3 regions of the Paenibacillus sp. J2R1T-4 genome follow, and region 1 is predicted to be linked to each of the others. Evidence: riboswitches for the same ligand, from Rfam matches in the RefSeq annotation. Region 1 holds a riboswitch; each other region holds the start of a gene.
What was found. Region 1 has a riboswitch for cyclic di-GMP ahead of AC58QD_RS23500 (hypothetical protein). Riboswitches for the same ligand answer to the same signal wherever they lie in the genome.
Positions count from the first base shown of each region.

Region 1 (3,284 bases):
AAGGGTATATGCAATCTCAGCTTGCACCGAGTTCGTGACGAACTGGTATTCCGGATTCTGGAACACTAGCGCAAGTTCACGAGCCGGGCTGTCTGAGCGGCGTGTAACGGGCTGTCCGAGCAAAGTGTAATGACCAGTCGTGCGCAGCAGCTGCAGCAGCGCTAATAACATCGTGCTCTTCCCCGCTCCGTTCGCCCCGATGATAGAGATCCACTCGCCAGCATGCACTTGCACGTCTTGTACGAACAGCTTTTCCCGCTTACCGCGCAGAACGGTCCAATTGCTGAGCGTCAGCAATTCATGCTCGGGAGAAGCCGATTCAACCTTCTTGCCCTCCATTAGCTGTCGGTAACGTTCGCCCTGAAGGTAATCCTTCCATATACCAGGAATCCAGATTCCTTCTGCAGTTAATCGATTCCTCATCTCGGAGAAGACATCTTGTGTTGGGCCATCCGCAACTATTGTCGCTTGAGCATCCAGCACGACGACCCTGTCTACGAATTCGGCTATCTCATCAATTTTATGTTCGACGATAATCAAAGTCTTCCCGATCGTTGCTTCCTTCAGCGTATCCCACACCTGCTTCGTGCCGACATCATCGAGCAAAGCCGTCGGTTCATCCACGAACCATACTTCTGGCTCCAATGCCAACACACAAGCGATCGCCAACCTCTGCTTCATTCCCTGGGACAGCTCTTGGATCGGGGTATGAATGGATTCCAGACTCAATCCGACTCGAGATAGAAGCTCTGCAATCCTGGATGCCATCTTCTCTCGCGGCACTTGCAGATTTTCCAAGACAAAAGCTAGCTCTTCGTCCACATAAGGCATACAAAATTGGGTATCAGGATCTTGAAATACAAAACCCCACGACTGCGGAATCAGTTGCCGTTCACTCTTGATGGGCATCTCAACTGAATTCGGAATAATTCCTGTCAACACCTGGAGTAACGTTGATTTCCCGCAGCCGCTAGGACCAAGAAGCAATACTTTCTCCCCGCAACGGACGGACAAATCGAGATCACGGAATAACAATGATTGCCCTCCAGGAAAAGCAAGTCTCAGCTTCGCGACTGCCGCGGCTTCACTCATGGCCGGTTAAGCAGATCATAATCCGCTTTGCTTGGCGGGCGAACCAGATTCGTCACACCTGTTGCTTCCAATGCTTTTACTAAGTAGTAGGCGAATACACCACATATGATGACCGAACCTATCATACGAGAACCCAGAAGAATCGTTACATTCCAGAGCGATAGATCGTCAATATAATTGTAGTACAAATCCATCAGCAGAGATCCGACCGATGCTCCCACACCAGCTAACGAAGCAACAGCAAGCGAATGTTTCTTATACCGAAAAGCAGCAAATACAAGTTCTGCGAAAAGTCCTTGCAGAATTCCTGCCATAAAAACGGACACGCCCCACTCCGAACCCGTTACGAATTCACCGGATGCAGCAGCAAGCTCAGCAATAAGTGCAACACCAGGCTTCCGAATAATAAGAAATGCTACAGTTGCCGCCATGAACCACATCGGGTAGATGAGCTGATCCAACTGGAACCCCCACGGCTTCACAGCATAGTACAGAGGGGACCACAATTTGTACACAATCGCGAATACAACCGCAATGACCACCGTGACCAGAATATCAGTCAGCTTCAAAGATTTGAACATGAACTCTCACTCCTTCTTCTTCCATTAGATTATTGGGGTGGAACACAAAAAATCCACCCTCGCAGAGGGTGGATGACTATTCGATATTCATTCGAATGAGTACGTCCCACTTCCCTACGCTGGTACAAACCAGATCAGGTTCAAAGGGTCTAGGATGCAAGCATCCAGTCTCAGCCTTATCAGGCTCCCCTAGTGACACATTTATCTTAACATGCATTTCCATTTTGTCAATTACAACACTTTGCATTCGTCCTAATTGTCAATTAGTGACAAATTGACTTTTCATATGGTACTATAATTCTAACGTTTCGTGAATATTGATAAATGGCAAAACCGGCCGAAAGGCGGTGACGCAAATCCACGGATCTACAGGGCAGAAGGTCGTCTACTCGACACCTTGCTCCACGATAGCCGGGCTGCTCATAGGCGTCAGTCGTTGCCCCCGGCAGCGATTGTATTTATGATCATGCCTGTTTGTGAGGAGCGACTTGATGGAAGAATTAACTCGTTTAAAACGATTGATGTTATTGGTAACCAAGGATCTTATATCCAATTGCCGTTACTGTGTAGAAGTGTTCCCCGATCCCGATGACAAAACACCTATCCAGTGCATCAAGTACGCAGGCTGCTCCACTCCTATCAGCATTAACGCTGCAACCTGCCTCTCCTGTCAAGAATACAAAAAGACGGAACGTCTGTTTCAGTTACAGCTCGATTCCAATCCAGATACGGAACACTAATCATTCAAGCGGCCCAGTCAAGGTCGCTTTTCATGTTGCTATCTATTGATTTAGACTGCTTTCTGTGTCAATATTAGGCTGACGCAGTTTACCGATTACGAAAGAGTCAGGTGACCCCTTTTCATGAATCGACCCTTTTTCCGATTGTTAACTGAGCTTTCCTCACGAAAATGGATCTCCAGTATTACGGGTGCTTTTGCACAATCGAGTGCAAGCCGCGTCTTCATCCCCCGCTTCGCCAAACTATATGGTATTCGAACAGAAGATGCGGAAAAAGCAGTACATGAATACAGATCGCTTAATGAATTTTTCACAAGGAAGCTTAAACCCGGGCTACGCCCGATTCACGAGCACCCCGATTCACTTGTCAGCCCTGTTGATGCACTTATTACGGGGATGGGACGTATTGATTCTGGCCAATTGCTTAACGTGAAAGGGCAGGACTATACCATTGATGAGCTGCTCAATCGCTCTCCTCGTCAAGTCAATTATAAGAATGGCTATTACTTTGTGTTGTATTTGAGCCCGACCGACTATCACCGCATCCATTCTCCTGCAGCTGGAGTTATCGTGGAGAAGGAGCATGTCCCAGGCAAAGTGTATCCCGTCAACGATTTCGGTCTGACGCAGATGAAGCGTGTACTTAGCCGCAATGAACGTTTAATTACCTATATCGAGCATGAGTATGGCGAGTTAGCGGTGGTAAAAGTAGGCGCTATGAATGTGAGCAGTATCCGATATACCGAAGACCTGACGGATCAGCTAGAACGTGGAGGCGACTTGGCCTACTTCGAGTTCGGATCAACAGTAGTGCTCTTGACAGAGTCAGGTATTATGACTCCTCGCCAGGACCTGCAGGTCGGTTCCAAGG
Region 1 is NZ_JCAUBA010000016.1:117,018-120,301, forward strand. Features, by position in the region: gene AC58QD_RS23490 (ABC transporter ATP-binding protein) at 1-1,035, opposite strand, end outside; gene AC58QD_RS23495 (ECF transporter S component) at 1,089-1,673, opposite strand; TPP riboswitch at 1,768-1,874, opposite strand; cyclic di-GMP riboswitch class I at 1,990-2,097, shown strand; gene AC58QD_RS23500 (hypothetical protein) at 2,165-2,413, shown strand; gene asd (archaetidylserine decarboxylase) at 2,537-3,284, shown strand, end outside.

Region 2 (3,284 bases), on a different contig from region 1:
TGCCCGGCTTTCTTCTTTGTACGCTGGTAGATCATTTGCGAATGTAACTTCTCGATTGACATAGAGAATGTAGCTTTACGAATCATCTATTCTGTAAGACTGGACTCGTTTTTGACCGGAAATGGCACGCCATTCTCCCAAGCCAGAATAAACTTCTCCTCGCGTTTACCCTCATGAATGGTGCTCTCGTCCCCCATGGAACCGAAGACACGCTCTATAGATAAGATCTGTGATTCGTGTGCAAGCAGGGCTTGTTTCTTGACCGTCCAATAAGGCATTACATTATAGCTGATGGAAGGGAGATATCCCGCAGCGAGCAGCACAGGACTTGCTGCGTAGTACAGCTTGCGTACACTTGGACACTCTCGTGCTGTCACAACTTCGCGGACGGCATGATGAATGGCCGTGTGATCCTTATGGCCACTGATTCCATCCTCGGGAAATGTGATGATGATATCGGCTGAAGTATCGCGAATGAATTGGGCAACCTGATCACGTAATAAATTCCGGTCAACAGAGGCTAGTCGTCCGTCCGGATAACCCAGATATCGAACTTCGGCAAGTCCTAGCACGGATGCGGCCTTGGTCATTTCCTCCCGGCGTTTAATGGATAGCTCATCCTTGGTCATGGGCTTCAACCGGCCGCTCTTGCCGGCTTCACCATTCGTAGCTAGAAGACACACAACCCGATGTCCTTGTTGCACAACTTGGTGGATCGTTACTGCGCTAGTGAATGTTTCATCGTCTGGATGTGCCATAATGATGGCAATCGTTTGCTGATGAGGTGTAGCGTTCATCAAGCTATTACCTCCATTTCTTCTATAGGAAATACCTATTATATCTAAAGGTTCTATATATTAGACTTATAACAGAGTAAGGCTCAAAATACAAGTTAGAGGGCATACAGGAGCACTTCTTTAACCACAAATGATTATAGGAGGACAATGAAATGAGGCAATCTGAAAACGAAAAGCACACCAATATGTGGAACCCGCAGCTGTACGATGGCAGCCTTGGCTTTGTATCGGAATATGGCAGGAGTGTGATCGATTGGCTGAATCCCCTTCAAGGCGAACGGATTCTGGATCTGGGTTGTGGAACGGGAGATTTGAGCGCACAAATTGCTGAGAGCGGTGTAGATGTGACAGGGATAGATTCTTCAAGTGAGATGATCTTAAAGGCGAGAAGTAAGTATCCTCATCTCTCCTTTCATGTAGCAGACGCAGAAAATTTACATGTTGAGGGTACTTACAGTGCTGTATTCTCTAATGCGGCCTTGCATTGGATGAGACAACCTGCAAATGTGATTCGCGGGGTATGGGGGGCCTTAGAATCAGGAGGCCGATTCGTGGGAGAATTCGGCTCGCAAGGCAACGTAAGGCACATCGTTGATGCTTTGTCGCAAGTGCTTAGGAGCCATGGCGTGGATGCTGCAGCCCGCAATCCATGGTTCTTCCCTTCAGCCGGACAATATGCTACAATCTTGGAAGCCCAAGGCTTCATCGTGCGTAATCTCGTAACCTTTGATCGGCCAACTGTATTGACCGATGGTGAGAACGGTTTAAGACATTGGCTGGACATGTTTTGCGGAGTGTTTACCACAGGGTTGAATCCAGAGCAGATTGAGCTAGTATACAAGGAAACGACTGATCTAGTTCGAGCTAAGCTATGGAGTGACGGATCTTGGAAAATGGATTATGTAAGGCTACGATTTGTAGCTCAGAAGCTTTATTGAGCTCGAATTTTATTTTATAGGTCCTAGTACCTATTAATCGGATTTTTAATGTATGTTACTATAGTCACGGATTTATAATTTGTTCTTCGGAAGGAATTAGGCAAACCTGCTCGAAAGACAGGGTCGCAAAGCCACGGGTCTACTGCGAAAGCTATGACAGCCGGGTTGCCCAAGCGTACTCTCAAGGACGCTGTCTATGGGCAGTGTCTTTTCTATAGGATATATAGATGGAGGGTGTTATTGTGGATGAAGTAAGACAGCTAAAAGTAGATTTGCATCGGTTAACTATCGAATTAATAGGGAACTGTGCATATTGTTTAATGATCTCTCCGAACGTGGAATACAAAACACCCATCTACTGTACCAAGTTCACAGGGACGATGAACCCGACATGTGTGGATGTGTCAACATGCTTGGCATGCCAGGAGTACAAAACTGTAGCGATCGGATAAAACTGGATTCAGGATAAAGCAGCCATCAGGCTGCTTTATTTAGTATGGTGGAGTTCTGCTGCAAAAGTTTGAAGCGTGCTGGGTAGATTTAGTTGCATTAAAGCAATTAATTAGAGCATACGGGGTGGTTGGGGCCAATTTAGTTGCAGAAAAGCAATTATAGTTGAGATAGAAGCCAAAAAGTGGACTCGTGAGGGAATTAGTTGCTGTATTGCAATTAAAGTAAAGCTGATCAGTAATTAAGAGAATTGGTATTGTAATTTATTGGAGACTCCAGTAAAATTATTATGAGAACTGAGTTTTATAATATAGAACACATTTACAAGAAAGGCGCATAACATTATGCCTATTATTCAAGCTCTGGATCGGGCGTTTAAGATCGTAGATTTGTTTACGGAAGCGACCCCACTGCTGAAAATCACGGAAATTAGCGATCGAATGGGACTACATAAGAGTACGGTTCACTCGCTGCTCAAGACGCTGCAGATGCACGGTTACATCGATCAAGATGCAGATAGCGGCAAATACCGTTTGGGCCTGACCTATTTGGTGAAGAGCGGTCTGCTGCTAGGCTCTATGGATATAAGAACCGCTTCGCTGCCTTATTTGAAGAAGGTGTCCGCGCAAACAGGTCAGACCGTGCATCTGGTCATTCTTGACGGACAAGAGGGTGTTTATATTGAAAAGGTGGAAGGAGAGCTCGCGGCCATCCGATATTCCAGAATCGGTCGAAGAGTTCCTCTGCACAGCAGTGCGGTTGGCAAGGTGTTGACCGCGTTTCGTGAGCAGGAAGTTCTGGCGAAAATGTTGAAGGGATATCCATTCACCCCGCAGACGCCGTACACAATTACAGATCAAGCCGCATTTCTTAAAGAATTGTCGACTGTGAGGAGTAAAGGTTACGCAGTAGACGATCAAGAGAATGAATTAGGCGTGCGTTGCGCGGCGGTTCCTGTTCGTGGTTATGGGGGCGGAGTAACAGCAGCCATTAGCATCTCCACCATGGTAGTGAGTGTGAGTCAGGAGGAGCTGGAAAGCTATGTGAGAATGATTCAGAGGGCAGCAGACGATATTTCCTCTGATCTGGGCTTTCGGGC
Region 2 is NZ_JCAUBA010000015.1:76,892-80,175, reverse strand. Features, by position in the region: gene AC58QD_RS22655 (PIG-L deacetylase family protein) at 87-797, opposite strand; gene AC58QD_RS22650 (class I SAM-dependent methyltransferase) at 950-1,735, shown strand; cyclic di-GMP riboswitch class I at 1,825-1,908, shown strand; gene AC58QD_RS22645 (hypothetical protein) at 1,978-2,187, shown strand; gene AC58QD_RS22640 (IclR family transcriptional regulator) at 2,530-3,284, shown strand, end outside.
Region 2: linked by a shared signal. The riboswitch ahead of AC58QD_RS22645 (hypothetical protein) and the one ahead of AC58QD_RS23500 (hypothetical protein) in region 1 are both predicted to bind cyclic di-GMP.

Region 3 (3,284 bases), on a different contig from region 1:
TGCGCCCTTATATGGGTATAGAGCTCGAGGAGAGCTGGGAAGCCGTAGTCGGTCTTCCGGCCAAGGAAGGTCTTAAGGTCTCCTATGTCGATCCGGATTCTCCAGCAGCCAAAGCAGGTATCAAGCAAGGCGACGCAATCGTATCCATCGATCAATCATCGATTACAACACTAGTTGAATATAATGAATTTATGAAGAAATATTTGCCTGATGATACAATACGGATCACGATGCAATCTGACGGACAGACGGTCGTGCGCAGTGTAGTATTAGAAGAAGATACAGAGTCTGCATCCCAGTGGACGCAGGATTCCGATGGATCTTATATTGACAATGACCAAGGCAAAACTCATATCGGGGACAGCCATTATGGATGGTCGATGAAGTATCCCGCCGGGCTTGTGAAGAGCATGCAGACTGATGAAGGGGATCGTGTGATCTTCGGTGATGCCAAAGGGGAGTTCATGATCAGTATCTCGGTTGATGAGGAGCAAAGTGAAGATTTATCCGTAAAGGGATTGCTGCGCAAGTTGACTAATGACTTCGATGATTCGGTTCTTGAGAAGCGATATATTGAGCAAAAGCCGTACTCATATGCCAAACTGGTAGGCCAATCGAACAGTAAAAACTATTACCAAGTCCGTGCTTTCTTGAAGGGTGACAAAATCTATTACATAACTCTGATCGTGGAGAACGAAGAGAATTACAAGAACAAGGTGAAGCATAATTTCTATAATGATTTGTTGGATAGCTTTACCTTGAGCTTTGACGCCAAAGATGCCTCACTTAAGGATATCTCGATTTATAAGGACGGAGATGCTGTATTTACGAATGAATACGGCTTATCCTTCGAGCTTCCTTCCGGTTGGTCAGGAAATGAATATACCAGCGAGCTTTCTTATTCAAATGAAGATTATGACCAGCATGTAGAAGTGTATGTCACATCAGCTTCCTCTGGAGAGACTTTGGCAGACTGGACGGTCCGTGAAGAGCAGCAATTCAAAGATCGGTTTGTTGCAGACTACCGGCAGATCGGTGATTGGGAAGAATTTACTACAGACGGTGTTGTGATCAGAAAGGTTCGATTGGCTTCGAAGATGGGCGGCGACGAGTGGGAATCTGAAGAAAGAATTTATTTGATCAAGGACAAGTATAAATACGAGATTAATGTAGGCTTCAAGAATGATGCTGATGATGAGGAAGTAACCAAACTTATCGCAGGAATTATCAAATCTATAAAAGTGAACAAAGAAGATATGAATACGAACCTGGGTTTTATCCAGGATGAAGATGACATAACAGATAAAAACAAAACAATCAAATATACGAATGAGAAGTTCAAATATTCCATTCAAATTCCAGAAACCTGGTATTCTTATAGCGATTTTATCACGAAGGATAGTCCAAGGATGGCTTTTACCTTCTACGGCGGTATGGTATCTGTAGAAGCAAATGATAAATCGACTGTTGAGGATGTTGTCAAGAAGCTCGAAGAGGGACATAAGAAGAGCAACGAGAACGACAAGGAGTTTACGTATGAGATTACTGATGATTCCACCTATTCAGGTGAAGGCAAGAAAGTATCCATCCGTTATAACTTGAAGAAAGCCCCTTATACACAGACAGAGTACGTATTCAATCGGAACAACATAACATATACGATCACGATCAAAATGAATGATGCGGTTAGCACGGAAGAAAATGTGAATCGCAGCACTACAGCAGCTAACTCCATTATGATCAAGGAGTAGTTAAATAGAACCATTTTATAGTTTTGTAAAACTTTTATTTTAGGTCTATTTTACCAAAAATAGGCTGGTAAGTACCGGGTTGATCGTGATAATATAGAAGCAATAACATATCGGGGACTATGATTCATGTCTTGTAATTGGGCATCTGGGACATGAGGAGTCAGTGATGCAACCGACCGTACTTTTTGCTGGACTGAAAAGGCGGTCTTTTCTTTGTCCGGACAACTACGTAACGTGTATGATTTAACTTGATTCAAGGAGGAACCGCAATGATTTTGCCCTCATCGTCATCCCCATTTTCAGCTTCTTCTAATGCCAATATGATTTCACATGGAGTGCTAAAGGAGAAGCTTAAGCGACATCACGGACCGCAAACACCACCAATTGCCAAACCGGACTATACATTAGCTGCCGTATACATTAAGAGCAGCCACCGCAATGCAGCAGCAGCAGCAGCTGCGCTTTCTTCCTCTGTAGCTCAGAAGGCCAAGCCGGAAAAACAAGACAAACCAGACAAACCAGATCGACCGGATCGCCCAGACAGACCGGACAAAACAAACCGTCAGGATCGGCCAGACAGACCAGACAAACCAAACAAACCAAATCGCCCAGACCGTCCAGACAGAGCGGATAGACCGGACAAACCGAATCGTCCGGATCGTCCAGATCGTCCAGATCGTCCAGATCGCCCAGACCGTCCGGATCGTCCGGACCGCCCGGACAGACCGGATCGTCCAGATCGTCCAGATCGACCAGATCGCCCAGACAGACCGGATCGACCAGATCGACCAGATCGACCAGATCGCCCAGATCGACCAGACAGACCAGACGATCCAGATCGCCCGGACGATCCAGATGGCCCAGATGGTCCAGATCGTCCAGATCGTCCGGAACGCCCGACCCCTTCTTCTGAGGCAAGACAGATCTTCAGAGACTGGAGAGATTCCCTGCTATCAGCTGGTGGCCAATATCTGGACAGTGTGAAGAATTTGATTGATGCATCGCCTACTGAAATTAGTGAAGACGGCTTATCGGGTATTCGGACTCAACTGAATGACTGGATAGAGGCTAAATATGATGACCTTTCAGACCAACTACGCGATTCAGGACGGGATATTACACAAAGGCTTTTAGGCAGAGCGAACAAGGCTTTAGATAATCTAGCTGATAATCTATGGGTTGACGTTCGTGCAGAAGTTGCAGCGCATACGGCAGCTTCAGGTGTTGCGCGTGCAGTATATCAAGAGTGGAACAATAACGTCGGTAACACCAGTGATCTATTGCAACGAGTTAATCAGCAATTGTCGGCCGATGCGGATGGAGTTGTATCCCAGCAGGATCTGCAGGATTTCGATAAGTGGGTAACGGATTGGTCTACAGCGAATCAGACCCAGCTTACTAATCGTTTGCAGAATGTTCCTACTGGTATTCGTGGAAGCTTATTGGAATTATCCGGTGATAAGCTAAGTGAATTACAAGATGCATATAGGACCTCAGTCCAATCTGCAGTTAGTGCCTACACCGCTTTGGTCG
Region 3 is NZ_JCAUBA010000011.1:95,680-98,963, reverse strand. Features, by position in the region: gene AC58QD_RS18900 (S1C family serine protease) at 1-1,751, shown strand, start outside; cyclic di-GMP riboswitch class II at 1,855-1,938, shown strand; gene AC58QD_RS18895 (hypothetical protein) at 2,021-3,284, shown strand, end outside.
Region 3: linked by a shared signal. The riboswitch ahead of AC58QD_RS18895 (hypothetical protein) and the one ahead of AC58QD_RS23500 (hypothetical protein) in region 1 are both predicted to bind cyclic di-GMP.